Regions from separate parts of the Saccharopolyspora sp. NPDC050642 genome, predicted to be linked through region 3. Evidence: riboswitches for the same ligand, from Rfam matches in the RefSeq annotation. Region 3 holds a riboswitch; each other region holds the start of a gene.

Region 1 (5,027 bases), on a different contig from region 3:
GCCCACGGCAAGTTCACCGCCGAGGCTCCGCCGTACGAGGGCCAGCACATCTTCGACGCCAACAAGCAGATCATCCGCGATCTCAAGGACGCCGGGCTCCTGCTGCGGCACGAGACCTACGACCACCCGTACCCGCACTGCTGGCGCTGCGACAACCCGCTCATCCAGCGTCCGGTGTCGTCCTGGTTCGTGGCGGTCAGCCAGTTCAAGGACCGGATGGTCGAGCTGAACCGGCAGATCAACTGGGTGCCGGGGCACATCCGGGACGGCCAGTTCGGCAAGTGGCTGGAGAACGCCCGCGACTGGAACATCTCCCGGAACCGGTACTGGGGTTCGCCGATCCCGGTGTGGGTCTCCGACGACCCGGCCTACCCGCGCACCGACGTCTACGGCTCGCTGGACGAGCTGGAGCGCGACTTCGGGGTGCGGCCGGCGAACCTGCACCGCCCGGAGATCGACGACCTGACCCGGCCGAACCCGGACGACCCGACCGGGAAGTCGACGATGCGCCGGGTGCCGGAGGTGCTGGACTGCTGGTTCGAGTCCGGCTCGATGCCGTTCGCCCAGGTGCACTACCCGTTCGAGAACTCGGAGTGGTTCGAGCACCACTACCCGGGCGACTTCATCGTCGAGTACAACGGCCAGACCCGCGGCTGGTTCTACCTGCTGCACGTGCTGGCGACGGCGCTGTTCGACCGGCCGGCGTTCACCAACGTGCTGGCGCACGGCATCGTGCTGGGCGACGACGGCCTGAAGATGTCGAAGTCCAAGCGCAACTACCCGGACGTCAACGAGGTCTTCGACCGCGACGGCTCCGACGCGATGCGCTGGTTCCTGATGGCCAGCCCGATCCTGCGCGGCGGCGACCTGGTGGTCACCGAGCGCGGCATCCGGGACGCGGTGCGCCAGGCGGTGCTGCCGCTGTGGAACTCCTGGTACTTCCTGGCGCTGTACGCCAACGCCGAGGGCGTCTCCGGTGAGTCCAAGGTGGACAGCAAGCACGTGCTGGACCGGTACATCCTGGCCAAGACGCACGAGCTGGTCGGCGACGTGCAGTCCGCAATGGACTCCTTCGACCTCGCGGGCGCCTGCTCGGACGTGCGGGACTTCCTGGAGGTGCTGACCAACTGGTACGTGCGCCGTTCCCGCGACCGCTTCTGGGCGGGCGACCGGGACGCGATCAACACGCTGCACACCGTGCTGGAGGTGACCTGCCGGGTGGTGGCGCCGATGCTGCCGCTGACCGCGGAGGCGGTCTGGCGCGGGCTGACCGGCGGCCGCTCGGTGCACCTGGCGGACTGGCCGCTGGTCGACGAACTGCCCGCGGACGCCGCGCTGGTGACCGCGATGGACGAGGTGCGCCAGGTGTGCTCGTCGGTGTCGAGGCTGCGCAAGTCCAACAACCTCCGGGTGCGGTTGCCGCTGGCCAAGCTCGTGGTCGCCACCCCGGACGCGGAGGCGCTGCGGCCCTTCGCGGACCTGATCCGCGACGAGGTCAACGTCAAGGACCTGGAGCTGAGCACCGACGTCGCCGCGCACGGTCACTTCGAGATCGCCGTGAACGCGCGGGCCGCCGGTCCGCGGCTGGGCCGCGACGTGCAGAAGGTGATCAAGGCGGTGAAGTCGGGCGAGTGGCAGCGCACCGGCGGAACCGTGGTCGCGGCCGGCATCGAGCTGCAGGAGAACGAGTTCGACGAGCGGCTGGTCTCCACCGACCCCGGCGCGGCCTCGGCGCTGCCCGGCGGCAAGGGCCTGGTGGTGCTGGACACCGAGGTGACCCCGGAGCTGGCGGCCGAGGGCCTGGCCCGCGACGTGGTCCGGGTCGTCCAGCAGGCCCGCAAGGAGGCGGACTTCCAGGTCTCCGACCGGATCGCGGTGGCGATCTCGGCCCCGGCCGAGGTCCTGTCGGCCGTCGCCGAGCACCGCGAGTTCATCGCGGCCGAAACGCTGGCGAACGCGGTCGAGTCCGGCGACGTGGCGGACGGCTTCACCGGCACCGTCGGTGACGGCACCGAGATCAAGATCGGCGTCACCAAGGCCTGATCCCGCGAGGTCGAGGGCGCTTTCCGCCGGATTTCCCGGCGGGAAGCGCCCTTCGCGCTTCCCGGGTCGGTGTGACCAAGGCCGCTCCCACGATCCGGGATTGCTGTTGTCCGGTGCCGCGGCGGTTTTCTAAGGTCCGTAGTCGAAGGTCATGAGTGCCAGCGTCAAGCCCCGGCTTGCTGGCCGGCAACCCTCCAACCGCGGTGGGGTGCCCCGGGTGAGGACCTGGCCGGTCGTGCAGGGCGATCCGGCAAGCGCGGACCCCTCCTGGGCGGGTCCGATGAGGCCCCCGAGGAGGCCGTCATGTCTTCTGCCGTCATCGACATCCCGAAGCAGTCCGATGTGGACTACCGGATCCCCGCTGTCGTCGGTCGCTCGCTGCAGGTCCCGCTGGTCACCGGCGAGCACATCGGATACGCGAACCTCGATCACGGGGCGAGCGCGCCTTGTCTGGAGCCGGTGCAGTCGGCGGTGAACGAGCTGCTGCCCTGGTACGCGAGCGTGCACCGCGGCGCCGGGTTCGCCTCCCAGGTGTGCACCCGGGTCTACGAGGGCGCCCGGGACAAGCTCCGGACCTTCGTCGGCGCCCGGCGCACCGACTCGGTGATCTTCACGCGCAACACCACCGACGCCCTGAACCTGCTGGGGCGGGCGCTGCCGCGCGGCACCTCCGTCGTCGTCTTCGACACCGAGCACCACGCCGCGCTGCTGCCCTGGTCCGGCCCGCGGGTGCGCCGCCTGCCCGCGCCGGAGACCCCGGCGGACGCGGTCGCCGCGCTCGACGCCGCGCTGGCCGAATGCCCGGAGGGGCCGCGGCTGGCGGTGATCACGGGCGCTTCCAACGTCACCGGCGAGGTGTGGCCGGTCGCCGAGCTGGCGAAGGTGGCCCGCCGGCGCGGGGCGCGCACCGTGCTGGACGCCGCGCAGCTCGCGCCGCACCGGCCGGTGCGGATCGGTGAGCTCGACGTCGACTACGTCGCGATCTCCGGGCACAAGCTCTACGCGCCGTTCGGCGCGGGCGCGCTGATCGGCCGCGCGGACTGGCTCAACGCCGCCGAGCCGTACCTGGCGGGCGGCGGCGCGACCCGGCTGGTGCAGGAGCGGTCGGTCAGCTGGACGACCGGGCCGGAGCGGCACGAGGCCGGTTCGCCGAACACCGTCGGCGTGCACGCGCTGGCCAAGGCCTGCGAGACCCTCGCGGCCAACTGGCCGGACGTCGTCGAGCACGAGGAGACGCTGCTGCGCCGGCTGCGGGCCGGGCTGCGCGGCGTGCCGGGGCTGCGCGAGCTGCGGTTGTTCGACGCCGATCACGACCGGGTCGGCGTGGTGAGCTTCACCATCGACGGTCAGGACCCCGGCCTGCTGGCCGCGGCGCTTTCCGCGGAGCACGGCATCGGTGTCCGCGACGGCTTGTTCTGCGCGCACGTGGCCACGCGGCGGCTGCTCTCGCGGGCGGGCTCGGACGCCGACCGCGCGGTGCGCGTCAGCGTCGGGCTGGGCACGACGGCGGAGCACATCGACCGCCTGGTGAACGCGCTGCGGCGGCTGGTGGCAGTGGGCCCGGTCTGGCGCTACGAGCAGGTCGACGGCCGCTGGGCGCCGGTCAACGACCCGCGCCCGCTGCCGGACTTCCTCGGCTGACCGGAACCCGGCTCTGCTATGGCACCCCAGTGCGCTCACGGCACTTGACCAGTGGAAACGGAGCCGCGTGGGCGGGGCGGAACGCAGGGGCGTCGGCCTCGGGGTGACGGTGTGTTCAAGGGCGCATCGCGGGGAGTGGTCCTGCCGGACCGCGTGCGGGCGGGTTCAGGGACAATGGCTGGTGTGAGCACCGAGCAGTCCTCCCCGAGGGAGTCCTCAGCAGAGCAGGCGGGCACCGAGCCGACCGCCGCGGAACAGGCACCCGAGACGCAAGCCGAGGCGGCGGAGCCGCCCAAGCGCGCCTCCGGGAAGCTGCTCGGGTTGCTGGGCGGGGTCGCCGTGGTGGCCCTGGCCATCGACATCCTCACCAAGGTCGCCGTGGTCGCCAACCTGGAGGGCAAGCAGCCGGTCGAGTTGTTCGGCGGCCTGCTCTACCTCGACGTGCTGCGCAACCCCGGTGCCGCGTTCTCGCTGGCCACCGGCATGACCTGGCTGCTCGCGCTGCTGGCCTCGGCAGTCGTCGGCGTGATCATCTGGCTGGCGCCGAAGCTGCGCTCGCCGGGCTGGGCGGTGGGGCTCGGCCTGGTGCTCGGCGGCGCCTGCGGCAACCTGGTCGACCGGTTCTTCCGCGCCCCCGGACCGCTGCAGGGGCACGTGGTGGACTTCCTGTCGGTGTTCGCGCCGGGCGGCGCGGTGTGGCCGGTGTTCAACGTCGCCGACTCCTGCATCGTCTGCGGCGGCATCCTGGTCGTGCTGATGTCGCTGCTGGGCCGCGACTACGACGGCACGGTGCACCGCAAGAAGAAGGCAGCGCAGTCGTGAGCGATCTTCGAACGCTGCCGGTTCCCGACGGGCTGGACGGCATGAGGGTCGACGCGGGCCTGTCGAAGCTGCTCGGCCTGTCCCGCAGCGCCGTCGCCTCGCTGGCCGAGTCCGGCGACGTGCTGGTCGACGGCAACCAGGCGGGCAAGTCGGACCGGCTGGTCGCCGGGGCCTGGCTGGAGGTGACGCTGCCGCCGGCGCAGCAGCCGCTGCAGGTCGTCGCGGTGCCGGTGGACGGGCTGAGGATCCTGCACCAGGACGACGACATCGTCGTGGTCGACAAGCCGATCGGCGTCGCCGTGCACCCGAGCCCTGGCTGGGAGGGGCCGACCGTCGTCGGCGGGCTCGCCGCCGCAGGCGTGCGCATCGCGACTTCCGGGGCCTCCGAGCGGCAGGGCGTCGTGCACCGCCTGGACGCGGGCACCACGGGTGTGATGGTCGTGGCCAAGAGCGAGCACGCGTACTCGGTGCTCAAGCGCGCGTTCAAGGAACGCACCGTGGACAAGCGCTACCACGCGGTG
Region 2 (5,027 bases), on a different contig from region 3:
GAGCAGCTGCGCGCGCCGCTCGAAGCGCGGCGCATCGGACGAACCCAGCTCGGGCTTGCGCCAGGTGTAGATGCCGACGACCGCCAACGCGACCAGCACGATGACGTTGAGGACCTGCGACGGAAGCGCATCGGCCAGGACGGCTCCGCCCAGCGACCCGAGCAGGGCGACGATCGCCATCGACAGCGCGGCCTGCCAGTCGATCGGCGTCCGCTTCGCGTACGTCCGGGCGGCGGCCGTGGTCCCGGCGATCGCCGCCACCTTGTTGGTGGCCAGCGAGTAGATCACCTCGCCGCCGGGCAGGAGCAGCAGCATCGCAGGCAGCTGGATCAGGCCGCCACCGCCCACGATGGCGTCGACCGCCCCGGCCAGGAACGCGGCGCAGCAGAGGAACAACAGCCCGGCCAGGGAAAGTTCCGCGAATCCGGGCCAGTTCAACGCATCGAGCACGAAGAGTGACCCTATGGTCCGCAGGCGCGGGATCCGAGCCGATGTGACCGCCGTCGCCCGCTCCCGCCCGCCACCATCGGCGCAGGTGGCCGCTGTTAACATGGACGACCGTGCCGTGCGGCATTCCGCCGTGGAGGAAATCTGCCCTGGGGCAGCGCCAACAACAGCGCGGCACGATCGATTCAACAGACTGAGAAGAGGCGCCACAGTGGCCAACATCAAGTCCCAGATGAAGCGGATCAAGACCAACGAGCTGGCCCGGCAGCGGAACAAGGCCGTGAAGTCCGCGGTCAAGACCGCCATCCGCAAGTTCCGCGAGGCCGCTGACGCCGGCGAGAAGGACAAGGCCATCGAGCTGCAGCAGGCCGCCAGCCGCGCGCTGGACAAGGCCGCCAGCAAGGGCGTCATCCACAAGAACCAGGCCGCGAACAAGAAGTCCGCGCTGGCGCAGCGCGCCAACCAGCTCTGAGCTGAGGCCTAGCTTCCGGCCCCCTTCCCGCCACGGGGAGGGGGCCGTTTGCATTCACGGGAAAGCGCGGGTCACGAACGCTGGTTGCGGAGCTCCACGAGCCGGAGGACGGTCCGCTCCAGGGCGTAGGTGGCGTCGGCGGCCATGCCCTTGACACCGGCGTTGACCTCCGCGACCGCCTGCAGCGCTTGCGCGAGGCTCGAAGCGTTCCAGCCGCGGGACTGCGCCAGCGCCTTCTTCACCTTCCACGCGGGCATGCCGAGCTCGCCCGCCAGCCGGAACGGATCGTTCCGGCCGCCCGCGGCGGCGACCCGGCCGATGGTGCGCACCGAATCGGCGAGGGCATCGGCGATCAGCACGTGCGGAACGCCGAGCTGCACGGCCCACCGCAAGGCCTCCAGCGCCGCCGCCCGATCACCGGTCACCGCCTTCTCCGCGACCGCGAACCCGGTCACCTCCGCGCGCCCGCGGTGGTAGCGGCGCACCGCCGTCTCGTCGACCTTGCCGCCGGTGTCGGCGACCAGCTGCGTCGCCGCGGCCGACAGCTCGCGCAGGTCCGAACCGACCGATTCGATCAGCGCGGCCACGCCGGCCGCATCGGTCTTCCCGCCGGCCCGGCGCACCTCGTCGCGGACGAACGCCTCCCGCTCCGCGGGCTTGGTGATCTTGTTGCACTCGGTGACGCGCGCGCCGAGCTTGCGCAGCGCATTGGGCAGTTCCTTGGCGTGCTTCGACCGGCCGCCGCCGGTGTGCACGACGACGAGCGTGACCCCGTCCGCCGGCTGCCGGGCGTACGTCAGCAGCGCTTCGGCGATCTCCTTGCCCGCGTCCTGCGCGGACTCCACGGCCAGCACCCGGCCCTCGGCGAACAACGACGGGCTGAGCAGCTCCGCCAACTCCGGAGGAGTGAGTTCACTCACCTTCACCCGGCGCAGCTCGGCCTCCGGGTCCACGGCGCGGGCCGCTCCGACGGCCGCCCACAGCGCGCGTTCCACCAGCAGTTCTTCGTCGCCGATAACCAGATGCAGCGGATCGGGGACCACGGCCGGTGCGCTCATGCACGCATCGTCGCACGCACCCGCGACTGTCCCGCCATCTGGATCGTGCTGGCCAGAACCCGGCGCGGTCCACTAGCGTTGCCAGCACAACCGAATAGCTCATCCAGAGGGGCAGAGGGAACGGCCCGATGAAGCCCCGGCAACCGTTCGTCAGCGAATCGTGATTTCACCCGCGAGGTCTCTGACGAAAGCGGTGCCAATTCCGACCCGTCCGCGGGACAGATGAGGAGAGGACCTCGCGATGACCGCTGCTGCCCATGCCCAGAATTCGGCGAAGAAGACCTACGACCTGGGCAATGCCGTCGAACTGGTGTCCAAGGAAGAGGGCCACCGGCAGCCGCTGGCCCCGGAATTCGTCTCCTTGGAAGACTTCTCCCCGCTCGAGGTCGCCTACGACTTCGGCCGGATCCGCCGCGAGGACATCGAGGCCGGCCCGCGTTCCATCTGGCGCTACAAGCAGCTGCTCCCGGTTCCCTCCAACGTCGAGGAGCACCCGAACACCGACCCGGGCTGTACCCGGCTGATCCGGGCCGACAACCTCGCGAAGGCGTTGGGCGTCAAGCGGATCTGGATCAAGGACGACACCGGCAACCCGACCCACTCCTTCAAGGACCGCGTCGTCGCGGTGGCGCTGGCCGCCGCCCGCGAATTCGGCTTCAAGGTGCTGGCCTGCCCCTCCACCGGCAACCTCGCCAACGCGGTGGCCGCAGCCGCGGCCCGCGCCGGCTGGGACTCGGTGGTGCTGGTGCCCAAGACCCTGGAGCGCGCCAAGATCCTGATGAGCGCGGTCTACGACGGTTCGCTGCTGGCCGTCGACGGCAACTACGACGACGTGAACCGGCTGGCCACCGAGCTCGCCGCCGAGCACGAGGACTGGGCGTTCGTCAACGTCAACGTCCGGCCCTACTACTCCGAAGGCTCGAAGACGCTGGCCTTCGAGGTCGCCGAGCAGCTCGGCTGGCGCATCCCCGAGCAGATCGTGGTGCCGATCGCCTCCGGCTCGCAGCTGACCAAGGTCTACAAGGGATTCAACGAGCTCGGCCAGGTCGGCCTGGTGGAGCCGAGCCCGGTGCGGATCTTCGGCGCGCAGGCCACCGGCTGCTCCCCGGTGTCGACGGCGTACAAGAACGGCCACGACGTGGTCCAGCCGGTGCGGCCGGACACCATCGCCCGGTCGCTGGCCATCGGCGCTCCCGCCGACGGCCCCTACGTGCTCGACATCGTGCGCAAGACCGGCGGCGCCATCGAGGACGTCACCGACGACGAGGTCCGCGACGGCATCCGGCTGCTGGCGCGCACCGAGGGCATCTTCGCCGAGACGGCCGGTGGGGTCACCGTGGCCACGGCGAAGAAGCTCATCGAGGCGGGCAAGATCGACCCGGATGCCGAGACCGTGCTGCTGATCACCGGTGACGGCCTGAAGACCCTGGACGCGGTGCAGGACCAGATCGGCCCGAAGGCCACCGTCGCGCCGACCACCGAAGCGGTCAATCAGGCGCTCGGCCTCTGAGCCGACGACCTGATTCGAGGACGCGGCGTCACCGCACGGCGGTGGCGCCGCGTGTTCGTCCACAAGGGACGAACACGGACGCTCGGGTCGCCTCGTCCTACGACTCGCCTGCGCGCAGCGGGTCGCCCCGGGCTACGTAGCGGGGGCCCTGCGGGCCGGGCAGGATCGCGATATCTCCTTCCTGATCGGTGCGCAGCACCTTCGTGCCCGCACGGGTGAGGTTGTCGACGATGAACGGGCTGGGGTGCCCGTAGGTGTTGCCGGCGCCGACGCTGATCACGGCCAGCCTCGGGCGCACTGCTTGCAGGAAGCGCGGTGCGGTGTAACGGGATCCGTGGTGCGGAACCTTGAGCACATCGGCCCGGAGATCCGCACCGGAGGACACCAGCCGCCCCTGCCCGGGCAGTTCGACGTCGCCGGTGAGCAGGACCCGGCCGGCCGGGGTGGTCGCCAGCAGCACGATCGACGCGTCGTTGGCGTCGTCGGCCGACTGCGTGCGGGCCAGCACCGGGTCCGGGCCGAGCACGTCCAGGACCAGCCCCGGCCAGGCCGCGCGCTGCCCGGACAACAGCGGCACGACCGGAACCCGGTGCGCGCGGGCATCCCTCGCGACGTCGTCCATCGCCCACGCCGGCTGCCGCAGCGGGCCGATCGCGACCGCGTCGACGGGGATCTTCCCCATCAGCGCGGCGAGCCCGCTCACGTGATCGGCGTGCAGGTGGGTGAGCACCGCCAGCGGGATCCGGCGAATCCCGAGCCGCCGCAGGCATTCCGCGGCCCGTTGCGGATCCGGCCCGGTGTCGACCACCACCGCCTCGTCCGGGCGGCCGGTGGCCAGCACCAGCCCATCGCCCTGGCCGACGTCGCAGGCGACCACGCTCCAGCCCGGCACCGGCCAGCCCGGCAGCACGGTGCGCACCGGGACCACGACCAGCACCACGAGCAGCAGCCCTACTGCGACCACCAGGCGAATCCGCTTGCCGCGCAAGGCGATCAGCCCGACCGCCGCGATCACCGCGAGCGCGATCCCGCCGACGGTTCCCGATGGCCAGTCGAACGCCGCGCCGGGAACCGCCGCGGCCCGCTCGGCGACCAGGATGATCCACTCCAGCTCCGGCGCCGCCAGCCGGCCGAACACGCCGGCCGACCAAGCCGATACCGGTGCCACCACGGTGGCCAGGACGCCGAACACCGTCGCCGGTGCGACGACGGGCCCGGCCAGCACGTTCGCCGGCACCGCCACCAGGCTGACCTCGCCGGAGAGCGCCGCGATCAGCGGAGCCGTGACGACGTGCGCCGCCAGCGGCACGGCGATCGCTTCCGCCAACCCGATCGGCACTCCCCTCACCCGCAGGGCCGATGACCACACCGGTGCCAGCAGCACCAGCCCGGCAGTCGCCGCGACCGACAGCGCGAACCCCGCGCTGGTCGCCAGGTCCGGCAGGAGCAGCAGCAGACCGATCACGCTCGCGGACAGCGCCGGCAATGCCGACCGCTGCCTGCCCAGCACCAGTGCGAGCAACGTGATCGCGCCCATCAC
Region 3 (5,027 bases):
CTGCTGGTCGGGGTGCGGGGACGGTGGCTTCCGGGCGCGGGTAGTTTTTCCGTGTGGACGACCAGCAGGCGACTCTGCTCGGCCCGGCCGACGTGCGCCGGTTGGCCGAGGAGCTCGACATCCGCCCGACGAAGAAGCTCGGCCAGAACTTCGTGCACGACCCGAACACGGTGCGCCGCATCGTGGCCTCGGCGTCGGTCACGGCGGACGACGTCGTGCTGGAGGTCGGACCCGGCCTGGGCTCCCTGACGCTCGCCCTGCTCCCGGCCGCCGGTGCCGTGACGGCCGTCGAGATCGATCCGGTGCTCGCCGCGCGGCTGCCGCGCACCGCCGCCGAGTTCGCCCCGGCGCTGGCCGGCCGGCTCACCGTGATCGAGGCCGACGCCCTGCGGGTGACCGCCGCGGACTTCCCGGCGCCGCCGACCGCGCTGGTCGCGAACCTGCCGTACAACGTCGCCGTGCCGGTGGTGCTGCACCTGCTGGCCGAACTGCCGAGCCTGCGGCACGGCCTGGTCATGGTGCAGTCCGAGGTCGCCGACCGGATGGCAGCCAAGCCGGGCAGCCGGGTCTACGGCGTGCCCAGCGCCAAGGCCGCGTGGTACGCCGACGTGCGGCGCGCGGGTCCGGTGCCGCGCAAGGTGTTCTGGCCGGTGCCCAATGTGGACTCCGGGCTGGTGTCGTTCGAGCGCGTCGAACCGCCGTCGACCGCGCCGCGCGCGGAGGTCTTCCGGGTGGTGGACGCGGCGTTCGCCCAGCGGCGCAAGACGTTGCGCGCCGCGCTGTCCGGCTGGGCCGGGTCCGCGGCGCGCGCGGAGGAATTTCTCCGGGCCGCCGGGGTGGATCCGTCGATTCGCGGTGAGCAGTTGGAGATCGCCGACTTCGCGCGCATCGCGGAGGCCGCGGCTACCGAGAGCGGCCGCTGAACCACCCGTCCGGGCGCTTGCCAACCGAGGTCGATCCACTACTCGGAGTCACCGAGAACACCTGCGGTGCCAGGAAAATTCCCGCTCGTCCGGGTGTGTGATTTGGCGGACGATTTCGGAAAGTGACGACTATCAACTTGCGCTGGAATCCGCCAGTGGGGTCTACTATTCGGGAAATCCATCCCGAGCGGCCGAGAGACCTGGCTCCGCGACGCCGCAGCAACCACCCGATGGGCAGGTGCTAACGCCAGGACCGATGGAGTTGTTGTGGATTCCAACGCGCTGTTAGCCAGCCCGCCTGCGGGTCAGACCCGAGCTCAGCTGGCCCGATCCCGGCAGAACCACATCCGGAGGCTGCTGACGCAGCGTCGCGTCATCGACCACGGGCGTCGCACCACCACCGCCTGTCGTCGCGAGATGTGACCCAGCTCTTCCTCCCTTTCCGAAGTTCCTTGGCCTGCCGCCCTGTCGTGCGCGCGGCCGTCGCGAGCTGATGTGGAGCCGATCGTGATCACAGTCGAGAACCTGACCAAGTCCTTCCAGCACAACAACGGAACCGTCCGCGCCCTCGACGGCGTGTCGATGGAGGTTTCGGCCGGTGCGGTGTGCGGGGTGGTCGGTCCGAGCGGGGCCGGCAAGTCGACCCTGGCCCGGTGCATCGCGCTGCTGGAGAAGCCGGACGGCGGCGCCATCCGCGTCGACGGCACCGACCTCGTTTCCCTCGGCGGCAAGGCGCTTCGCGCGGCGCGTCGCCAGATCGGCGTTGTGCCGCAAGGCGATTCGCTGCTGCGCCAGCGCACCGCCGCGGGCAACGTCGCGTTGCCGCTGGAAGCGGCCGGTGTCAGCGGCCCGCAGCGGCGCACCCGCGTCGGCGAGCTGCTGGACCTCGTGGGCCTGACCGACAAGGCCTCCGTCTACCCCGACCAGCTCTCCGGCGGGCAGCGCCAGCGGATCGCGGTGGCGCGTGCGCTGGCCGCCAAGCCGTCGGTGCTGCTGGCCGACGAGCCGACCTCGGCGCTCGACCCGAGCACCACCGACTCGGTGCTCACGGTGCTGGACCGCGCCCGCGCCGAACTGGGCGTCACCGTGCTGGTGGTCACCCACGACATGGCCGTGGTGCGCAAGATCGCCGACGACGTCGCGGTGCTGGAGGACGGCCGGGTGGTCGAGCACGGCAAGGTCATCGACCTCGTCGCCGAGCCCGGCAGCCGGGTGGGCGACACGCTGCTGCCCGGCACCGACCAGGGCGATTCGCTGCGGCCCGGCGGCCGGCACGACGTCGTCGCCGAGGTCGTGCTGGTCGGCTTCGCCGCGGTCGGCGCGTTGCTGCCGGAGGCCGCCGGCCGGTTCGGGGTCGAGCTCGCGATCCTGGGCGGCGGGTTGACCAGGCTGGGTGACACGCCCGTGGCTAAGTTCAAGGTCGGCCTGACCGGCGAGCGAGCCGAGGCGGCCCTGAAGTGGATGGTCGAGCGGGACGCGCATGTGCGACGCGCCCCGGTGTGCGTTGACGGAGCTGCTGCGTGAGTGATGTGACCCCCTGGTCGGAGGTCCTTGGAATTCTTGGTGAAGCGACGATCGACACGCTCTACATGGTGTTGGTGTCGACCCTGCTGGCGGTGCTGGGAGGCCTGCCGCTCGGGGTGCTGCTGCACCTGACCTCGCCGGTCGGCCTGAACCCGAAGCCGGTGCTGTACCGGGTGCTCGGCGTGGTCGTCGACGTGGTGCGTTCGGTGCCGTTCGTCGTTCTGCTGGTGGTGCTGGCGTCGTTCACCCGGCTGGTGATCGGCACGTCGATCGGCAGCACCGCGGTGATCGTGCCGCTGACCATCGGTGCCATCCCGTTCTTCGCGCGGCTGACGCAGAACGCGTTGCGCGAGGTCAGCTTCACCGTGGTCGAGGCTGCGATCACGACCGGATCGAGCAAGCTGCGGATCGTGTGGACGGTGCTGCTCGGCGAGGCGCGGGCCGCGCTGGTCGGCGCGGTCGGCGTCACCGCCGTGGCGCTGGTCGGCTACGCCGCGATGGCCGGCGCGATCGGCGGCGGCGGGCTGGGCACGACCGCGATCCAGGACGGCTACCAGGGCTACGACGACCGGATCCTGTGGGGATCGGTGGTCGTGCTCGGCGTGCTGGCCTTCGCGATGCAGCTGATCACCGACCGGACCGCGAAGCTCGTCGACCGGCGCCGGACCGCGACGAGCTGACCTCGTGGGCGACGCCCACCCGAACCTCTTCCTGCTTGGGACGACCTCCCAACCACTGTCCAGAAAGGACGAACTCTGATGCGTTTGCGTTTTGCCGCCCTGGTGGCCGCGGCCGGCGTGGTGCTGGCCGCGTGCGGAGGTGGCGGCGGCCAGGCCTCCTCGGACCCGAACGCCCCGCTGCGAGTCGCGGTCAGCCCGACGCCGCACGGCGAGATCCTGCAGTACGTCAAGGACAACCTGGCGAAGCAGGCCGGGCTCGACATCGAGATCGTCAAGTTCGACGACTACAACCGGCCGAACGAGGCCGTCGCGCACGGCGAGCTGGAGGCGAACTACTTCCAGCACCAGCCCTACCTGGACGAGTACCGCAAGCAGCGCGGCGGCGACTTCGTCTGGATCCAGGCCGTGCACCTGGAGCCGCTGGCGGTGTACTCCAACAAGGTCAAGTCGCTGCAGGAGGTCCAGGACGGCGCGACGGTCACGCTGTCCAACGACCCGGCGAACCAATTCCGCGGCCTGAAGCTGCTGGAGCAGGGCGGCCTGATCAAGCTCAAGCCGGACGCCGCGGTGGGCACCCGGTTGGAGTCGGCGATCGCCGAGAACCCCAAGAACATCAAGTTCAAGGACCTGTCGCCGGACCAGCTGCCGCGCTCGGTGGACGACGCCGCCGCCGCGGTGGTCAACGGCAACTACGCGATCAAGGCGAACCTGCAGAACCCGGTCCTCGTGGAGAGCCCGGAGAACAACCCGTACGCCAACGGCCTGGTGACCAGCCCGGCGCTGGAGAAGGACCCGCGGATCCAGAAGCTCGCCGAGCTGCTGCGGTCCCAGCAGGTCAAGGACTTCATCAACCAGAAGTACGGCGGCGTCGCGGTCATCCCGGCGGCCTGATCGCAGCATCCGCGCCGGAGGGCGCTTCCGAGCGAGTTGATCGTTCGGGGGCGCCCTTCACCGCATTTTCCGGTCCTGTACGCAGGGAAGTCGGCGGCGGGGTTTCCTCTACACGTACGCTCTAAGAGTGCTCTCCGTGGTTCCTACACCCATCACCGTTCGCGTCCCGGCCAAGGTGAACCTGCACCTGTCGGTCGGTGACCCGCGCCCGGACGGCTACCACGAGCTGGTCACCGTCTTCCAGGCGCTGTCGATGACCGACGAGGTCACCGTGCTGGTCGCCGAGGAACCCGGCATCGACGTGCACGGCGATGGTGCGGACTCGGTGCCCACCGGCCCCAGCAACCTGGCTTGGAAGGCCGTGCAGTTGCTCGCCGAGCACAGCGGGCGCGATCCGGAAGAGCCCGGGGTGCGGCTGTCGATCAACAAGGGCATCCCGGTCGCCGGCGGGATGGCCGGCGGCAGCGCCGACGCCGCGGCGACGCTGCTGGCGCTGAACCACCTCTGGCGGCTGGAGCTGGGCCGCGACGACCTCAGCGAGATCGCCGCGAAGCTGGGCAGCGACGTTCCGTTCTCGCTGCAGGGCGGCACGGCGCTGGGCACCGGCCGCGGCGAGCGGCTCGTGCCGGTGCTGGCGCGGCACACCTTCCACTGGGTCATCGCGCTCGATCGCCGCGGGCTGGGCACGCCCGGCGTCTACACCGAACTCGACCGGCTGCGGGCGGAGTCGAAGCCGAACCGCGTCGGGGAGGTCGAGCCGCTGCTGGAGGCGCTGGCCTCCGGCGACCCGCGGCAGCTCGCCCTGCTGCTGGGCAACGACCTGCAGGCGGCGGCCGTGTCGCTGCGCCCCGGGCTGCGGCGCACGCTGCGCGCGGGAGTGCAGGCGGGCGCGCTCGCCGGGATCGTCTCGGGCTCGGGCCCGACCTGTGCCTTTCTCTGCACCGACGCGGATTCGGCGGTCCGGGTGGCGGCCGAGCTCTCCGGCGCGGGCGTGTGCCGCACGGTCCGC

What was found. A riboswitch is a leader RNA that binds a small molecule or an ion and turns the genes downstream of it on or off. The one in region 3 is predicted to bind S-adenosylmethionine.
Region 1: another riboswitch for S-adenosylmethionine. It lies ahead of AB0H93_RS29085 (aminotransferase class V-fold PLP-dependent enzyme); the one in region 3 lies ahead of AB0H93_RS34460 (methionine ABC transporter ATP-binding protein).
Region 2: another riboswitch for S-adenosylmethionine. It lies ahead of thrC (threonine synthase); the one in region 3 lies ahead of AB0H93_RS34460 (methionine ABC transporter ATP-binding protein).

Annotation. Positions count from the first base shown of each region.
Region 1 covers NZ_JBFAIN010000023.1:99,116-104,142, reverse strand. The annotation lists gene ileS (isoleucine--tRNA ligase) at 1-2,043, shown strand, start outside; SAM riboswitch class IV at 2,191-2,306, shown strand; gene AB0H93_RS29085 (aminotransferase class V-fold PLP-dependent enzyme) at 2,347-3,684, shown strand; gene lspA (signal peptidase II) at 3,859-4,506, shown strand; gene AB0H93_RS29075 (RluA family pseudouridine synthase) at 4,548-5,027, shown strand, end outside.
Region 2 covers NZ_JBFAIN010000024.1:78,061-83,087, reverse strand. The annotation lists gene AB0H93_RS29595 (TSUP family transporter) at 1-450, opposite strand, end outside; gene rpsT (30S ribosomal protein S20) at 659-919, shown strand; gene holA (DNA polymerase III subunit delta) at 991-1,977, opposite strand; SAM riboswitch class I at 2,074-2,206, shown strand; gene thrC (threonine synthase) at 2,219-3,487, shown strand; gene AB0H93_RS29575 (ComEC/Rec2 family competence protein) at 3,585-5,027, opposite strand, start outside.
Region 3 covers NZ_JBFAIN010000034.1:7,238-12,264, reverse strand. The annotation lists gene rsmA (16S rRNA (adenine(1518)-N(6)/adenine(1519)-N(6))-dimethyltransferase RsmA) at 54-923, shown strand; SAM riboswitch class I at 1,099-1,186, shown strand; gene AB0H93_RS34460 (methionine ABC transporter ATP-binding protein) at 1,431-2,447, shown strand; gene AB0H93_RS34455 (ABC transporter permease subunit) at 2,444-3,127, shown strand; gene AB0H93_RS34450 (MetQ/NlpA family ABC transporter substrate-binding protein) at 3,206-4,018, shown strand; gene AB0H93_RS34445 (4-(cytidine 5'-diphospho)-2-C-methyl-D-erythritol kinase) at 4,155-5,027, shown strand, end outside.